4 regions of the Streptomyces sp. 4F14 genome follow, and region 4 is predicted to be linked to each of the others. Evidence: riboswitches for the same ligand, from Rfam matches in the RefSeq annotation. Region 4 holds a riboswitch; each other region holds the start of a gene.
What was found. A riboswitch is a leader RNA that binds a small molecule or an ion and turns the genes downstream of it on or off. The one in region 4 is predicted to bind cobalamin.
Positions count from the first base shown of each region.

Region 1 (4,203 bases), on a different contig from region 4:
TCCTCCGCCGCCAGAGCCGCCACGGCCTCCACGAACTCACCGACCTCGCAGCGGAGTTGGCCCTCTCCGAACAACCCTTGCTGGGCGCCCACGTAACAACCCGCCTCCTCGGCGCCCTGAACCCCACCGACGACTTCCACCGCCAACTAGCCCTGACCGCCCTCACCTTCCTCGACCTGGGCCGCCGCCTCGACCAGACCGCCGCCGCCCTCTTCACCCACCCCAACACCATCCGCTACCGCCTGGCCCGCCTCCAGCAGATCACCGGCAGCTCCCTGAGCACCGGATCAGGCGCCCACACGGAAACACTCCACTGGTGGTGGGCACTGACGACCTGGCTGGGCGAGGAGCGGACGGCGGACGCGACGTACGAGGACGCGGGATAGTTGAGGGAACCGAGTTACAGGACAAGGGGCGTCATAGGTGAACGGGGTTTCGGCGGAGTTGATTCGTACCGGGCGGCTGGAGTTGGTGCCTTTGCGGGTCGAGTACGCCGAGGAGATGGCGGGGGTGCTGGCCGATCCGGCGTTGCACGTGTTCATCGGTGGGGCGCCGGAGACGGTGGAGGAACTGCGGGGGCGGTACCGGCGGTTGGTCGTGGGGTGTCCCGAGCCCGGTGTCTCGTGGTTGAACTGGGTGATCCGGCTGCGGGAGGAGGGGTGTCTGGTGGGGACCGTGCAGGCGACGGTCGTGCCCGGGGGCGTCGCCGAGGTCGCGTGGGTCGTGGGGACGCCGTGGCAGGGGCGGGGGATCGCGGGCGAGGCGGCCAAGGGGCTGGTGAGGTGGCTCGGGAAGGTGCCGGTTCGGGCCGTCGTCGCGCATGTTCATCCCGAGCATGCCGCGTCCGCGGCCGTGGCGGCGGGGGCAGGGCTCGTCGCCACCGGGGAGTGGCACGAGGGGGAGATGCGGTGGCGGCGGAGCATGGCCGCCGAGGGGGACGTGTGAGCTGGGGTCCGTCGATCTACCGGTTCGCCGAGGGCGGGGAGAGCACCGTTCCGCCCGATCCGGCCGTCGTACGGGACGTTCTCGGGCCGTACGCGGTGGTGGAGCCGTCGGACGCGGAGTACTGGGTGCGCGCGGAGGACGGCGGCGAGGCGGAGTTCTTCGTCGACGCGTACGGGATCACGGTGGAACGCCCGCAGCCGGGTGGGGTGTTCGGCCTCGTCGCCGAACTCGCGGTGCGGCTCGGTGCGGTGGTGGTCGAGCCCGGCGGTCACGTCGCGTGCCGCGCGCAGGAGGATGTCGCGCGTCTGCCGGAGAGCCTGCGGGAGGGGGCGATCGTCATCGAGATGACGGGGCCGGCGCTCGAAGCCGCCCTCACGAACGCCTGAGGAATCCTCAAGCGCGGGCCACCGACCGGGAGTTGCGTTCCCCGGATGACCTCCCTCACCACCGACCGCCTCCACCTCCGCCTCTTCACCCCGGACGACCCCGACGAGGTCACCCGCTATCTGTACCGGCCGCCACTCAGCCGGGAGGAGTGCGAACGCCCGGCAGACCGAGATCGGCTGGGTCTTCAACCCCGCGTACGGCGGCCGGGGTTACGCCACGGAAGCGTCTCGGCATGCGCCGGGAGGCCCACCTGATCGAGAACGACGTCAACGGGGAGAGCTGGGGCAGCGAGTACGTGTACGCGATGCTGGGGAGGGAGTGGGGGAACACAGCGCGGGCACGGCCCGAACCCCCTGTGTGATAGCTTCCCAGGGCCAGTCGAACCCACGTGCGTGCAGGTGAGCGCACGGGTCAGGGAATCCGGTGGGACTCCGGAGCTGACGCGCAGCGGTGAGGGTGACGGGCGGGGCAGCAGGCCACTGGACGGTGTGTCCGGGAAGGCGCCCCGGCTGGACGATCCCGAGTCCGAAGACCTGCTGGCGGCTTCCGGCCGGGACCGCGGTCGGGAGTGCGACCGTACGACCGGGCTTCGCGTACGAGCCCTCGACGCCGAAGGAAGCTCTGTGCGACTCGCACGTCCTGCTGTGCCGGCTCTCATGTCCGTTGTCCTCGCCGCGGGGTGCGGCACGTCCTCCGACGGGAGCGAGGCGACCGCGGCCGACGCCGTCACCCTCACGAACTGCGGGCAGAAGGTCACCGTCGACAGCCCGCCCAAGCGCGCGGTGTCCCTGAACCAGGGCACGACGGAGATCATGCTGTCCCTGGGCCTCGCGGACCGCATGGTCGGCACGGCGACCTGGACGGACCCGGTGTCCAAGGGCCTGGAGAAGGAGAACGCGAAGGTCGAGCGCCTCGCGGACAACGCCCCTTCGCTGGAGACGGTCCTCGACACGGAGCCGGACTTCGTGGCGGCGTCGTTCGCGTCGACGCTCGGCAAGGGCGGTGTGGCCCCGAGGAAGCAGTTCGAGAAGCTGGGCGTACCGACGTACCTGTCCCCCTCGGACTGCGTGGGCAAGGACAACGACGGTGACGGCGACGGCGCCCGCACCCAGCCGCTGGCGCTCGACGCGATCTACGGCGAAGTCCTGGACCTGGCACGGCTGTTCGGCGTGCAGGAGCGCGGCGAGAAGCTGGTCGCGGACCTCAAGGGCCGTGTGCAGAAGGCGACTTCGGGCCTCAAGGCGCAGGACGTCACCCTGCTCTACTGGTTCGCGAACTCCCAGTCCCCCTACCTCGCGGGCTGCTGCGGGGCCCCCGGCGTCATCACCCGCACGCTGGGCGCGAAGAACGTCTTCGACGACACCAAGGACGAATGGCCGCAGGTGAGTTGGGAGACGGTCGCGGACCGTGACCCGGCGGTCCTGGTGATCGGCGACCTGACGCGCAAGCAGCAGACGGCGGAGACGGCCGCGAAGAAGATCGAGTTCCTGGAGTCGAACCCGGTCACGAAGAACATGACGGCGGTCAAGGGGAAGCGGTACGTCCTGCTGTCGGGCCAGGCCATGAACCCGACGATCCGTACGGTCGAGGGCATCGAGAAGGTCGCGGCGGCGCTGCGGACGTACGGCCTGTCCAGGTGACCCGGGGTCTCCTGCTGGGCGCGGGCGGCCTCGCGGTGCTCGCCGCCTCGGTCGCGCTGGCGATCACTATCGGCCCGGCGGACATCGCGGTCGCGGACGTGTGGGCGTCGGTGGCGTCCCATCTGGGCTGGGGCCACACGGAGTTGAGCCCGCTGCGGGACGGCATCGTGTGGAACCTGCGCCTGCCGCGCACGCTCCTCGCGGCGGTGTGCGGCGCCGGGCTCGCGGTGTGCGGCGCGGTGATGCAGTCGCTGCTGCGCAACCCGCTCGCGGACCCCTTCGTCCTCGGCGTCTCCTCGGGCGCCTCGACGGGCGCGGTCGTCATCGTCGTCCTCGGCGCGGGCGGCGGCCTGGTCTCCGTGTCGGGCGGCGCGTTCATCGGCGCGGTGCTGTCGTTCGGCCTGGTCCTGCTGCTGAGCCACACGCTGGGCGGCACGACGGACCGGGTGGTCCTCGCGGGGGTCGCGGCGATGCAGCTCTTCTCCGCGCTGACGTCGTTCATCGTGATGACGGCGGCGGACGCGGAGACCACGAAGGGCATCCTGTTCTGGCTGCTGGGTTCGCTGAGCGGCGCGGACTGGACGGACGTCACGGTCGGTACGGCGATCCTGGCGGCGGCGCTGCTGGTCTGCGTCGGCCAGGCGCGCACGCTGGACGCGTTCGCGTTCGGGCAGGACGCGGCGGCGTCGCTGGGCGTCTCCGTGGCCCGTACCCGCCTGGTCCTGCTGTGTACGACGGCCCTGCTGACGGCGGCCCTGGTCAGCTCGGCGGGTGCGATCGGCTTCGTCGGCCTGGTCCTCCCGCACGCGACGCGCGCCCTGACCGGCCCGGGCCACACGCGCCTGCTTCCGGCGACGGCGCTGGCGGGCGCGGTGTTCCTGGTGTGGGTCGACACGCTGGCCCGCACGGTGCTGTCCCCGCAGGAGGTCCCGGTGGGGGTCGTGACGTCGCTGATCGGTGTCCCGGCGTTCGTGGCGGTGCTGTACCGGACGAAGGGCGCGCGATGACCGGCCTGAACGCCGACCGGGTACGCCGTACGGCGGGCGGCACCCTGATCCTCGACGGCGTCACCCTCACGCCCCGCCCGGGCCGGGTCACCGGCCTGCTGGGCCCGAACGGCTCCGGCAAGTCCACGCTCCTGCGGATCCTCGCGGGCGTCCTGGCCCCCGACGCGGGCACGGTCACCCTGGACGGGCGCCCGCTGCCGGAGGTGGGCCGCAGGGCGGTCGCC
Region 1 is NZ_JBLRVY010000013.1:85,197-89,399, forward strand. Features, by position in the region: gene ACLZOT_RS23320 (PucR family transcriptional regulator) at 1-386, shown strand, start outside; gene ACLZOT_RS23325 (GNAT family N-acetyltransferase) at 424-945, shown strand; gene ACLZOT_RS23330 (hypothetical protein) at 942-1,331, shown strand; gene ACLZOT_RS23335 (hypothetical protein) at 1,565-1,693, shown strand; cobalamin riboswitch at 1,691-1,888, shown strand; gene ACLZOT_RS23340 (ABC transporter substrate-binding protein) at 1,989-2,972, shown strand; gene ACLZOT_RS23345 (FecCD family ABC transporter permease) at 2,969-3,979, shown strand; gene ACLZOT_RS23350 (ABC transporter ATP-binding protein) at 3,976-4,203, shown strand, end outside.
Region 1: it holds a riboswitch for cobalamin, as region 4 does, so the genes downstream of both, ACLZOT_RS23340 (ABC transporter substrate-binding protein) here and ACLZOT_RS07920 (CbtB domain-containing protein) in region 4, are expected to answer to the same signal.

Region 2 (4,203 bases), on a different contig from region 4:
GCATGTAGGAGCCGTAGAAGAGCGGGTCCCCCTCGGCGAGGACGGCGACCGTGCGCCCGGCGTCGAGGTGCGCGGCGAGCCGGGCCGACGCCTCGGCGTAGAACTCCTCCATGGCGCCCTTGTATCCGCCGGGGTGGTCGGTGGTCTCCGTCGTGACGGGGTAGACCAGCGGCTCCTCGACGTGGTCGGCACGGAGGTGCTTGGCCGCGATCGAGCGCGCGATGGACCGGCCGTGCCGTGCGCTGTGGTAGGCGACCACATCGGCCTCGGCGATGACCTCGACGGCCCGCACGGTCATCAACGACGGGTCGCCGGGGCCGAGTCCGACGCCGTACAGCTTCCCGCTCACTCTTCCTCGCTCGCGATCGCGTTGAGCGCGGCGGCGGCGATGGCACTGCCACCGCGCCGGCCGCGCACCACCAGGTACTCCAGGCCGGAGGGGTGGGCGGCGAGCGCGTCCTTGGACTCGGCGGCGCCCACGAAACCCACGGGGACGCCGATGACGGCGGCCGGGCGGGGCGCCCCCTCCTCGATCATCTCCAGCAGCCGGAACAGCGCGGTCGGCGCGTTCCCGACGGCGACGACCGCACCCTCCAGCCGGTCCCGCCACAGTTCGAGGGCGGCGGCACTGCGCGTGGTGCCCAGCTTCGCGGCGAGCGCGGGGACGGCCGGGTCGGAGAGCGTGCACAGCACGTCGTTGGCGGCGGGAAGCCGCTTGCGCGTCACGCCGCTGGCCACCATCTGGACGTCGGTGAAGATCGGCGCCCCCGCGCGCAGGGCCTCGCGGGCGCGCGCCACCACGTCCGGCGTGTACGCCAGGTCCCGGACGAGGTCGGTCATCCCGCAGGCGTGGATCATCCGGACCGCGACCTGGGAGACGTCGGCGGGCAGCCCCGCGAGGTCCGCCTCCGCGCGGATGGTGGCGAACGACTGGCGGTAGATCGCCGCGCCGTCCTTCTCGTACTCGAACACCGTGCTCCTACGGGTCATGCGTGACGGGCCGCCGCCACATCGGCGGCGAGGGTGGACAGGGAGGACGGCGTCCCGGCGATCCGGTAGCCGCCGCCGGGGACGGCGAGGACATCGACGTGGTCGCCGCTCGGCCGGCCGCAGCGGCGCTCGCAGCCGGACCAGTGCACGGGGAGCCCGCCGCCGGTCGCCAGACAGGCCGCGGCGTCGGTACGGACGTCCGCGTGCGCCTTCGCGCAGCCGGGCCGGCCGATGCAGGCGCCGACGCCGGACCAGGGGGAGCCGGGGCCGGTGACCAGGCCCACGGCGTCGAGGCCGGTGAGCCGGCCGACCGGGACCGACGGGAGGACGACCCCGCGCCAGGGCGTCAGCCGCAGTTCGCCGGACGCGGTGTCCGTGAGGGCGTCCCACTGTGTGGCGGTGAGCCGGCCCATCGGCGCGAGGACGGACAGGCTCGCCGTGCCGTCCGGTGCGCGGACCACGCCGAGTTCCGGTGCACCGGACCGAGGCCACGCGGGACGCGCCACCTCACCCAGGCGCAGGATCAACTCCTCACCTCTGCCGGGGAGTTCGGACACCCGCCAGACCCGTCCGCCGCTCACCTCGACGAAGGCCTCGGCCACGCCCACCGCGACCCGCGCGGCGTCCCCGGCCGGCACGGACACGGCGTCCGGCGACGCCCCGACCCGCACCCACGCGGTCCCGTCCGGCGCGGCCAGCACGGTCACGTCGGCGCCGAGCGCCGCCACGTCCCCGCGCCCGTCGTCCAGCGCGAACAGGAACCGCCCGGACAGCCCGGCCGCCGTGGGGCTCGCGCACAGCAGCGCGTCCACCTCCCGCAGCCACGGCCGTACCTCGGCGAGGCCGCGTCCGTCGAGGCCGGACAGCGGGGAGGCGACGACGTTGCGGACGCGTTCGTGCGGCCACGACGGCAGCAGCCCGGCGGTCTCCAGACGGTCCGCCAGCTCGCCGCCGCCATCGGGGGCGAGGCCACGGAGCTGAACGTTTCCGCGCGAGGTCAAGTGCAGCTCGCCGTCGCCGAGTTCGCGCGCGGCGAGGCCGAGGGTCCGGGCCTGGCCGGTGGTCAGGACCCCGCCGGGAATCCGGACGCGGGCGAGCGCGCCATCGTCCGCCGCGTGCAGGCGCAGCGCACCGGGACAGGCGTCGCCGCGGCCCCGGGAGACCGCTGTGGCCTGGGACGACGGACGGAAGGTTGGCGTGGGCACGGCCGTGAGCATACCGACCATCACACCGGCCTGTATGCCCCGCCCTCTTCCCTCGACCCTTACTATGCCTCTCGGTGGATCATGAGGGTCCGCCACCGCCCGAGGGAGGAAGCCGGTGCGAGTCCGGCACGGTCCCGCCACTGTGAACCCGGCCACCGGGTCAGTCAGGAACTCCCGCCGTCCAGTTCGCACCCGGGGCGTGGACACCCCGAGGAAGGCAGACGCCGCATGATCCTGCTCCTGTCGACGTCCGACACCGACCTGCTCAGCGCCCGCGCCGCAGGCGGCCCGGTCCCCTACCGGTACGCCAACCCCGCCCGCCTCCCCCTCGACGACCTGCCCGCGCTCCTCGACGGCGCCGACCTCGTCGTCGTCCGTCTCCTCGGCGGGCTGCGCGCCTGGCAGGACGGCCTCGACCTGCTCCTCGCCGACGGCCGCCCGGTCGTCGTCCTCACCGGCGAACAGGCCCCCGACGCCCAGCTGATGGCCGCCTCCACGATCCCCGTCGGCATCGCCGCCGAGGCGCACGCCTACCTCGCGCACGGCGGCCCCGCCAACCTGGAGCAGCTCGCCCGGTTCCTGTCCGACACGGTCCTGCTGACCGGCCACGGCTTCGACTCCCCGGCGCCCGCGCCGAGCTGGGGACCGCTGGAACGCGAGCCCCGCACGGCCGAGGGCCCGACGGTCGCCGTGCTCTACTACCGCGCCCACCACATGAGCGGCAACACCGGCTTCGTGCACGCCCTGTGCGACGCGGTCGAGGAGGCGGGTGCCCGCGCGCTGCCGCTGTACGTCGCCTCGCTGCGGTCCCCGGAACCCGAGCTGATCTCCGTCCTCGGCGCCGCCGACGCCATCGTCACGACCGTCCTCGCGGCCGGCGGCACCCGCCCCGCCGAGGCGTCCGCGGGCGGCGACGACGAGTCCTGGGACGCGGGCGCGCTCACCTCCCTCGACGTACCGATCCTCCAGGCCCTGTGCCTCACCGGCTCGCGCGCCGCCTGGGAGGAGAACGACGAGGGCGTCTCCCCGCTCGACGCGGCCAGCCAGATCGCCGTACCCGAGTTCGACGGCCGCCTGATCACCGTCCCGTTCTCCTTCAAGGAGATCGACGCCGACGGCCTGCCCGCGTACGTCGCCGACCCCGAGCGCGCGGCCCGCGTCGCCGGGATCGCCGTACGGCACGCTCTGTTGAAGCACATCCCGGCCGCCGGGAAGCGGGTCGCGCTGGTGCTGTCGGCGTACCCGACCAAGCACTCCCGCATCGGCAACGCGGTCGGCCTCGACACCCCGGCCAGCGCGATCGCGCTGCTGCGCAGGCTGCGGGCGGAGGGGTACGTCTTCGACGACGTCCCCGGCATGGCCTCCGGTGACGGGGACGAGCTGATCCGGGCGCTCATCGAGGCGGGCGGGCACGACCAGGACTGGCTGACCGAGGAGCAGCTCGCGCGCAACCCGGTGCGGATCCCGGCGGCCGACTACCGGCGCTGGTTCGCCTCGCTGCCGGGGGAGTTGAGGGCGGCGGTCGAGGAGAAGTGGGGGCCGGCGCCGGGGGAGATGTTCGTCGACCGCAGCGCCAACCCGGAAGGCGACATCGTCCTCGCGGCGCTGCGCTTCGGGAACCTCCTGGTCCTCATCCAGCCGCCGCGCGGCTTCGGCGAGAACCCCATCGCGATCTACCACGACCCCGATCTCCCGCCCTCCCACCACTACCTGGCCGCCTACCGCTGGATCGCCGCCGCCCAGGACGACGGCGGTTTCGGCGCCGACGCGATGATCCACCTCGGCAAGCACGGCAACCTGGAGTGGCTCCCCGGCAAGAACGCGGGCCTGTCCGCCGCCTGCGGCCCCGACGCCGCGCTCGGCGACCTCCCGCTGATCTACCCCTTCCTCGTCAACGACCCCGGCGAGGGCACCCAGGCCAAACGCCGCGTCCACGCCACCCTCGTCGACCACCTCGTCCCGCCGATGGCCCGCGCCGACTCCTACGGCGACATCGCGCGCCTGGAAC
Region 2 is NZ_JBLRVY010000001.1:485,917-490,119, forward strand. Features, by position in the region: gene ACLZOT_RS01980 (precorrin-2 C(20)-methyltransferase) at 1-349, opposite strand, end outside; gene ACLZOT_RS01985 (precorrin-8X methylmutase) at 346-990, opposite strand; gene cobG (precorrin-3B synthase) at 987-2,207, opposite strand; cobalamin riboswitch at 2,253-2,390, shown strand; gene cobN (cobaltochelatase subunit CobN) at 2,424-4,203, shown strand, end outside.
Region 2: it holds a riboswitch for cobalamin, as region 4 does, so the genes downstream of both, cobN (cobaltochelatase subunit CobN) here and ACLZOT_RS07920 (CbtB domain-containing protein) in region 4, are expected to answer to the same signal.

Region 3 (4,203 bases), on a different contig from region 4:
CGACCATCGGCAGGAACGCGAGCCCGGTCTTGACGGCGGAGAAGCCCAGGCTGAGCTGGAGGTAGTAGGTCAGGAAGAGGAAGACGCCGAACATGCCCGCGCTGGAGATCAGCATGACGGTGAAGGAGGCGCCGCGGTCGCGGTCGAGCAGGACGCGCAGCGGGAGCAGCGGGTGGGACGCCTTGGTCTGCCACCAGGTGAACGCGGCGAGCAGGACGGCGCCGATGGTCAGGAAGCCCCAGGAGCGCGGCGAGGACCAGTCGTGGGACTCGGCCATCGAGAAGCCGTAGACGACGGAGAAGAGGCCGGTGGTGACGAGGATCGTGCCGGGGATGTCGAGCTTCGCGCCGGGTTCGCGGGCGGTGCGCTTGAGCAGGATCCAGCCGCCGACCAGGGGGATCACGGCGAGGGCGAGGTTGACGTAGAGGGTCCAGCGCCAGTCGAGGTACTCGGTGAGGACCCCGCCGAGCAGCAGGCCGACGGCCGCGCCGGAGCCGGCGATGGCGCCGTAGATGCCGAAGGCGCGGGCGCGTTCCTTGGCGTCGGTGAACGTCGTGGTCAGCAGGGAGAGCGCGGCCGGTGCGAGCAGCGCGCCGAAGACGCCCTGGAGGGTGCGGCCGGCGACGAGGACCTCGAAGCTCTGGGCGGCGCCGGCCAGCGCGGAGGCCGCCGCGAAGCCGCCGACGCCGACCAGGAAGGCGACCTTGCGGCCGAAGAGGTCGGCGATCCGGCCGCCGAGCAGCAGGAGGCTGCCGAAGGCCAGGGAGTAGGCGGTGACGATCCAGGTGCGGTCGCCGTCGGAGAAGCCCAGGTCGGCCTGGGCGGACGGCATCGCGATGTTCACGATGGTCGCGTCCAGCGTGACCATCAGCTGGGCTATGCCGATCATCGCGAGGACCCACCAGCGGTGACGGGACGCGGGTTCCTCGGCTGTCTTGGTGAGTGACGTCGTGTCCGGCGTCTCGGTGGTCTGTGACATAGGGGCCTGCTCCGATGAGATGATCGGGCGTCTCGCGAACGAAACGGTTTCGTACTCCAGGAACGCTACACACCCGGCTAGCGAAACTCAACCGTTTCGATAAAGAGACCGCCGTCACATACCAGCCGGTTTCCCGAACGACCTCCCCCAACAGCGGCTTCACCCCGTACGCTGATCACCGCAGCCGGTTCGCCCCGTCAGCCAGACGGGCCGCGTCGCAAGAGGGAACCCGGTGGGAATCCGGGACTGCCCCGCAGCGGTGAGCGGGAACGACCGCCGTCATACGCACTGGGTCCGCACGGACCTGGGAAGCGACGGCCACTAGGTGCCTCCTCCGGAGGCGTGCCCGCGAGTCCGAAGACCTGCCGACTGCCCGTACGCGATGTGTTCGCGTGCGGAGTTCCGGTGACCTCGCGGGTGGGTCGGCGCACAGAAGGCCGTACGGCGCTGCCGTCCGGTCGTCCGCTCCTTCACGCCCTCGTCCCGTCGCCGGGACCTCAGGGAATCGTCTCGTGAAGGAGATCTCCGTGACACCGAAGTCCGCAGCCGCGGCAACCCTGTACGGCTACCCCCGCCAGGGTGAGAACCGGGAGCTGAAGAAGGCGGTCGAGGGCTACTGGAAGGGCCGCGTCACCGCCGACGCCCTCCACGCCACCGCCGCCGACCTGCGCGCCGCCACCTGGCGGCAGCTCGCCGAAACCGGCCTCGACGAGGTCCCGACCGGGGGCTTCTCGCTCTACGACCATGTCCTCGACACCAGCGTCATGGTCGGCGCGATCCCCGTACGCCACGCGGCAGTCGAAGACCCCTTGGACCGCTACTTCGCCATGGCCCGCGGCACGCAGGACGCGCCGCCGCTGGAGATGACGAAGTGGTTCGACACCAACTACCACTACCTGGTCCCCGAGTTGGGCCCGGACACGGTCTTCCGTGCCGAACCCGCCCGGCAGGTCGCCGAGTTGAGGGAAGCCCTCGCTCTCGGTCTCACCGCCCGCCCGGTGCTCCTCGGCCCGGTCACCTACCTGCTGCTGGCCAAGCCCGCCCCCGGCGTCGACCCCGCCTTCGAGCCGCTCACCCTCCTCGACCGGCTCCTCCCGGTGTACGCCCGGATCCTCGCCGAGCTGCGCGCGGCCGGCGCCGGGTGGGTACAGCTCGACGAGCCGGCCCTCGTCCAGGACCGCACCCCGGCCGAGCTGAACGCCGCCGCCCGCGCCTACCGGGACCTCGGCGCCCTCGGGGACCGGCCGAAACTGCTGGTCGCGACCTACTTCGACCGGCCCGGCGAGGCCCTGCCGGTGCTGGCCAAGGCCCCCGTCGAGGGGCTCGCCCTCGACTTCACGCGGCCCGGCACCCTGGAGGACCTCGCCTCCGTGGGCGGACTGCCCGGCAAGCGGCTCGTCGCGGGCATCGTCGACGGCCGCAACATCTGGGTCAACGACCTCTCCGCGTCCCTCACCGTCCTCGGCACCCTCCTCGGACTCGCCGACCGCGTCGACGTCGCCGCCTCCTGCTCCCTCCTGCACGTCCCCCTCGACACCGCCCTCGAACGCGACGTCGACCCGCAGATCCTGCGCTGGCTCGCCTTCGCCCGGCAGAAGACCGCCGAGGTCGTCACCCTGGCCCGCGGACTCGCCCGGGGCACCGGCGCCATCGCCGCCGAACTCGCCGCCAACCACGCCGACCTGGCCTCCCGCGCGGGCTCGCCGATCACCCGCGACCCCGCGGTGCGGGCCCGCGTCGCGGCGGTCACCGAGGCCGACGCGCGCCGCGAACAGCCGTACCCCGAACGGGCCTTGGCGCAGCGCGCCCATCTCGGGCTGCCCCTGCTGCCGACGACCACGATCGGCTCGTTCCCGCAGACCGGCGAACTGCGGTCCGCCCGGGCGGACTTGAGGGCGGGGCGGATCGGGGCCGCCCGGTACGAGGACCGGATGGCCGCCGAGATCCGGGAGGTGATCGCCTTCCAGGAGAAGGCGGGTCTCGACGTCCTGGTGCACGGCGAGCCCGAACGCAACGACATGGTCCAGTACTTCGCCGAACAGCTCACCGGCTACCTCGCCACCCAGCACGGCTGGGTCCAGTCCTACGGCACCCGGTACGTCCGGCCCCCGATCCTCGCCGGGGACATCTCCCGGCCCGAGCCGATGACGGTCCGCTGGACCTCGTACGCCCAGTCCCTCACCGCCCGCCCGGTCAAGGGCATGCTGACGGGGCCGGTGACGATGCTCGCGTGGTCGTTCGTACGGGACGACCAGCCCCTCGGGGACACCGCGCGCCAAGTGGCACTTGCCCTCCGCGACGAGGTCAACGACCTCGAATCTGCCGGGAGTTCGGTGATCCAGGTCGACGAACCCGCACTCCGGGAGACCCTGCCGCTGCGCAGCGCCGACCACGCGGCGTACCTGGCCTGGGCGACGGAGTCGTTCCGCCTCGCCACCTCCGGGGTACTCCCCCGGACCCAGATCCACACCCACATGTGCTACGCCGAGTTCGGCGACGTCGTCCAGGCGATCGACGACCTCGACGCGGACGTCATCAGCCTGGAGGCGGCCCGCTCCCACATGCAGGTGGCCCGTGAACTGGCCGCACACGGCTACCCGCGGGAGGCCGGGCCGGGTGTCTACGACATCCACTCGCCGCGCGTCCCCAGCGCCGACGAGGCGGCCGAACTGCTCCGGGCGGGCCTGAAGGCGATCCCGGCGGACCGCCTGTGGGTGAACCCCGACTGCGGCCTCAAGACACGGGGCTGGCCGGAGACGAGGGAGTCGCTGGAGAACCTGGTGACGGCGGCGAGGAGGGTGAGGGCGGAGCTGTACTGAGGCATGGACCGAAGGGACCCGGGATTCCCGGGTCCCTTCGGTCGTACGGCGAAACATCTCCTTCATACAGGAAGTATTTAGGGGTAACACCCCCTGCCTACCGTCTCCGTGCTCCCGCAAACCGTCTCGCGGGGCAACCGTCCCCACCCCCGCCGCAAGGAGACGTAGTGAGCGTCGAGCCGCAGACAGACGTACGCACCGCACCAGCGCCAAGTACCGACCAGGCCACCAAGGAGACCCTGGAGGACTACACCCTCCGCTTCGCGCCCCGCAGTTACCGCCGCTGGACCCCGATGGTCGTGGCCACGACCGCGCTGGGCGGCATCGCCTACATGGCGGACTTCTCGATCGGCGCCGGCATCGGCCTCGCGCACGGCACCGGCAACGCGCTCGTGGCGATCGCCG
Region 3 is NZ_JBLRVY010000013.1:197,350-201,552, forward strand. Features, by position in the region: gene ACLZOT_RS23790 (MFS transporter) at 1-979, opposite strand, end outside; cobalamin riboswitch at 1,148-1,364, shown strand; gene metE (5-methyltetrahydropteroyltriglutamate--homocysteine S-methyltransferase) at 1,507-3,798, shown strand; gene ACLZOT_RS23800 (purine-cytosine permease family protein) at 3,966-4,203, shown strand, end outside.
Region 3: it holds a riboswitch for cobalamin, as region 4 does, so the genes downstream of both, metE (5-methyltetrahydropteroyltriglutamate--homocysteine S-methyltransferase) here and ACLZOT_RS07920 (CbtB domain-containing protein) in region 4, are expected to answer to the same signal.

Region 4 (4,203 bases):
CGCGGCCGGGGTGATCACGGCGGCGGCACGGCGCGGCCTGCGCGTCGGCATCGAGCAGACCGGCGCCACCCGGGAGAGCGAACTCGACGCCCTCTCCCTGTCCCGCAACCGCCTCTACGACGGCCTCCTGCTCAGCGCCGTCGGCCTCGGGCAGAGCGACGCCGAACGGCTCACCGCCGAACACCCCGTGGTCGTGCTCGGCGACCGCATCACCGGCGGACCCGTCGACCACGTCGGCATGCCGAACCAGGAGGCGTCCCGGGCGGCCGTCACCCACCTCGTCGGGCGGGGCTGCCGGCGGATAGCGCTGGTCTGCGGGGAGACGGCCGAGGTCGACACCTCCAGCCTGCGCCACGCCGGCTACCGGCAGGCCCTCACCGACGCGGGCCTGCCCTACGACCCCGGGCTGGTGCGCAAGGTCGGCCGGTTCGGGCTCGCGCAAGGAGCGCACTGCGCGCGGGACATGGTGGCGGGCGGCCTGGACTTCGACGGCGTGTTCTGCGTGACCGACACCCTCGCCATGGGCGTCCTGCGCGGCCTCGCCGACCACGGCGTCCGCGTCCCCGGCCAGGTCAAGGTCATCGGCTTCGACGACATCGCCGAGAGCGCCTACCTCGTCCCGTCCCTGTCCAGCGTCGACCCCGACCACGATGGCATGGCCGAACACGCCGTCGCCCTCCTGACCACCCGCATCGACCAGCACGAACCACCGCCCCGGTACGAGGAGTTCGTGAGCGGCTTCACGCTCGTGATCCGCGAGTCGACCGGCGGCCCGCGAGGAGACACCCGATGAACCCCGCGCCCCTCTTCCGCGACCCCGTGTACGACGGCGCCGCCGACCCGACGGCGATCTGGAACCGCGCGACCGGGGAATGGTGGCTGGTCTACACCAACCGCCGCACCACCGCCCAGGGCCCCGGCGCCGCCTGGGTCCACGGCACCGACCTCGGCGTCGCCGTCTCCGCAGACGCCGGCCGCACCTGGACCTACCGGGGCACCCTCCCCGGCCTCGACACCGAATGGGGCCGCAACACGTTCTGGGCCCCGGAGATCCTCTGGCACGACGGCCTGTACCACCTGTACGTCAGCTACATCCAGGGCGTCCCCGACTCCTGGGCCGCCCCCGCGAGCATCCGCCACTACACCAGCCCCGACCTCCTCACCTGGACCCACCACGGCCCCCTCGACCTCGACTCCGGCCGCGTCATCGACGCCTGCGTCCACCCCCTGCCCGACGGCGGCTGGCGCATGTGGTTCAAGGACGAGACCCGGTCCTCCGCCACCTGCGCCGCCGACAGCCCCGACCTGTACTCGTGGAAACCGACCGGCGTCGTCGTCGACCACCGCCCGCACGAGGGCCCCAACGTCTTCACCCTCGGCGGCTTCCACTGGATGCTCGTCGACGAATGGCGCGGCCAGGGCGTCTTCCGCTCCGACGACCTCACCACCTGGCACTACCAGGGCCTCGTCCTCGACACCCCCGGCCACCGCACCGACGACGGCAACATCGGCCACCACGCCGACGTCGTCGTCCAGGGCGACACCGCGTACGTCTTCTACTTCACCCACCCCGGCCGGCCGCCCGGCATCACCGACGACGACGGCACCCACCGCACCCGCCGCTCCTCCCTCCAGGTCGCCACGGCCACGGTCGCCGACGGCGTCCTGCACTGCGACCGGGCGCCCGTGGAGCTGAACCTCGGACCGGACCCGACCCACACGGAGGAAAGTGCCTGGTGACGCGGGGTTGGTCGGGTACACGTCACGCGGTATCGTCACCCCGACAACGACGGCAGGACGGAAGCCGGTGAGAATCCGGCACGGTCGCGCCACTGTGTGCCCCTCGCGCTCCTTGAGGCGGGGGTGAGTCAGACCCGTAGCCGTCGTACGGAGCACCACCGAGACGGGACGCGAACTCCCGAAGGAGGCCCTGCCATGGCGCAGCACGTCGCCCAGCCGACCACCGCCACCACCCCGCTCAAGCTGCCGTTGAAGGACATCGCCCCCTGGGCCGTCTTCTTCGGCGTCCTCATGCTGATCCTGCTGTACTTCGTCGGCGCCGAACAGGGCGCCCTGTCGGTCTTCTCCGGCGAAGAGGTCCACGAGTGGGTGCACGACGCCCGCCACCTGCTCGGCTTCCCCTGCCACTGACCCGAGGGACGCCGACACCCCCATGAACTCCACCACCGTACGGAACCTGCTCGTGCGGGGCATGCTCGCCGGTCTCGCGGCCGGCGTGCTCGCCCTGATCGTCGCCTACTTCCTCGGGGAACCCTCCGTCGACAAGGCGATCGGCTTCGAGGAGGCCCACTCCCACGAGCACGGCCACGAGGTCGAACTCGTCTCCCGCTCCCTCCAGTCCACCGCCGGCCTCGCGACCGGCGTCCTCGTCTACGGCGTCGCCTTCGGCGGCATCGCGGCCCTCGCGTACTGCTTCGCGCTCGGCCGCGTCGGACGCTTCAGCCCCCGGGCCACCGCGCTGCTCCTGTCCGGCGTCGCGCTGGTCGCCGTGTACGTCGTCCCCTTCCTCAAGTACCCGGCCAACCCGCCCGCCGTCGGCAACGGCGACACCATCGGGAAGCGCACCACCCTGTTCTTCCTGATGCTGGTGCTCAGCGTCCTGCTCGCGGTCGCCGCCACCCTCCTCGGCAGACGGCTCGCGCCGGGGCTCGGCAACTGGTGGGCGACGGTCGTCGCGGTGACCGCGTTCATCGCCGCGGTCGGGCTGGCGTACGCCTTCCTGCCCGTCGTCAACGAGGTGCCCGCGGACTTCCCGGCCGCCGTCCTGTGGCGGTTCCGGCTCTCCACGCTCGCCATCCAGGCCACCCTGTGGACCGGATTCGGGCTCGCCTTCGGGGAGTTGGCACACCGGCTGCTGCGGCCCGACCCCGTGGTCCGGCGGGAGACCGTCACCGTCTGACACGTGAGGGCCTCGACCGCGAGGCCCTCACGTGTTTCCGGCTTTGGCTTCGGCGAGGAGCGGAGGAACCACGTGCCCAACACACCCCGGCCCCGCCGCATCACCCTCGGCGGGCGCGAGGCGGTGGCGCTCACCGTCCCCGAGTACGAACGGTTGATCGCCAGCCGGCGGCAGGTCGGCGGGCAGAGCGCGCGGGTACGGGTGCTCGGGGAGCAAGTGAGGCGTACGGAGCGGTTGTTGGCGGAACTCGAAGCGCTGGTCGGAGGGCCGGCGCCGTGCCATCGGGCGCCGGACGACGACTGTCTGCGGTGTGCGGTCGCCGGGGTGCTGCGGAGGTATCGGGGGCAGCGGGCGTGAAAGGGGAGGTCTGGAGATGACCGCCACCGCGACGACCCCCTCGACGGATCCCGCCCAGGCCCAACGCCGGGTCCTGCGCGTCCTGGTCGCCTCCCAGATCCTGAGCGGCATGGGGCTGGCCGCCGGTGTCACCGTCGGTGCGTTGCTGGCGCAGGACATGCTGGATTCCACGCGGCTCGCGGGGCTGCCCAGCGCTCTGCTGACCGGGGGTTCCGCCCTCACCGCCGTAGCCATCCTTTGATCTTCGCAGGGAATCCCGGCGTTTACGCCGGGAGGGAATGCGATCCCTGGCCCGGAGGCGCGGAGCGTCGGAGTTCTCTGCGCTTCTGTGAGGACGGTCAGTCGGGTCGCTTCTGGTTCTCGATGTAGGCCTTGACGATCTGGATTGGCGCCGCCGCAGGAACCGGCGAAGCACGAGGGGCCCACAGGTGGACGTGCATGATCGTCTGGTTCATCGTGCCCGTGTACACCTGCCGCAGGTAGTGGGAGCTGGCGCCCTTCAAGTTGTTGACCAGCTTGGACAGGGCGACCTTCGGCGGGTAGTGCACCAACAGGTGTACGTGGTCGGCCTCGCCGTTGAACTCCCGAAGCTATGCCTCGAATCCCGCGCATACGTCGCGCATGACCTCTTCGCAGCGGGTCAGCATGTCGTCGGTGAAGACACCGCCCCGGTATTTGGTGACGAAGATCAGATGTGCGTGGAGGTTGTAGATGACGTGGCGGCCTCGGCGGATATCGGGGCTTGGTTCCCCATGTGGTGACATAGACCAAGCGTAGAATGATCAAGCGAACTCGACCGGAAGGGGTGGGCCGGATGATCCGTGCGTACAAGTTCCTCATGCGGCCCACAGTGGGCCAGGCCGCCGCGTTGACCGCGATGCTGGCCGATCACTGCTCGCTCTACAACGGGGCGTTAGAGGAACGCC
Region 4 is NZ_JBLRVY010000004.1:189,888-194,090, reverse strand. Features, by position in the region: gene ACLZOT_RS07930 (LacI family DNA-binding transcriptional regulator) at 1-793, shown strand, start outside; gene ACLZOT_RS07925 (glycosyl hydrolase) at 790-1,740, shown strand; cobalamin riboswitch at 1,751-1,900, shown strand; gene ACLZOT_RS07920 (CbtB domain-containing protein) at 1,936-2,151, shown strand; gene ACLZOT_RS07915 (CbtA family protein) at 2,174-2,920, shown strand; gene ACLZOT_RS07910 (hypothetical protein) at 2,993-3,277, shown strand; partial or broken gene ACLZOT_RS07905 (MFS transporter) at 3,294-3,512, shown strand; partial or broken gene tnpA (IS200/IS605 family transposase) at 3,616-4,041, opposite strand; partial or broken gene ACLZOT_RS07895 (RNA-guided endonuclease InsQ/TnpB family protein) at 4,092-4,203, shown strand, end outside.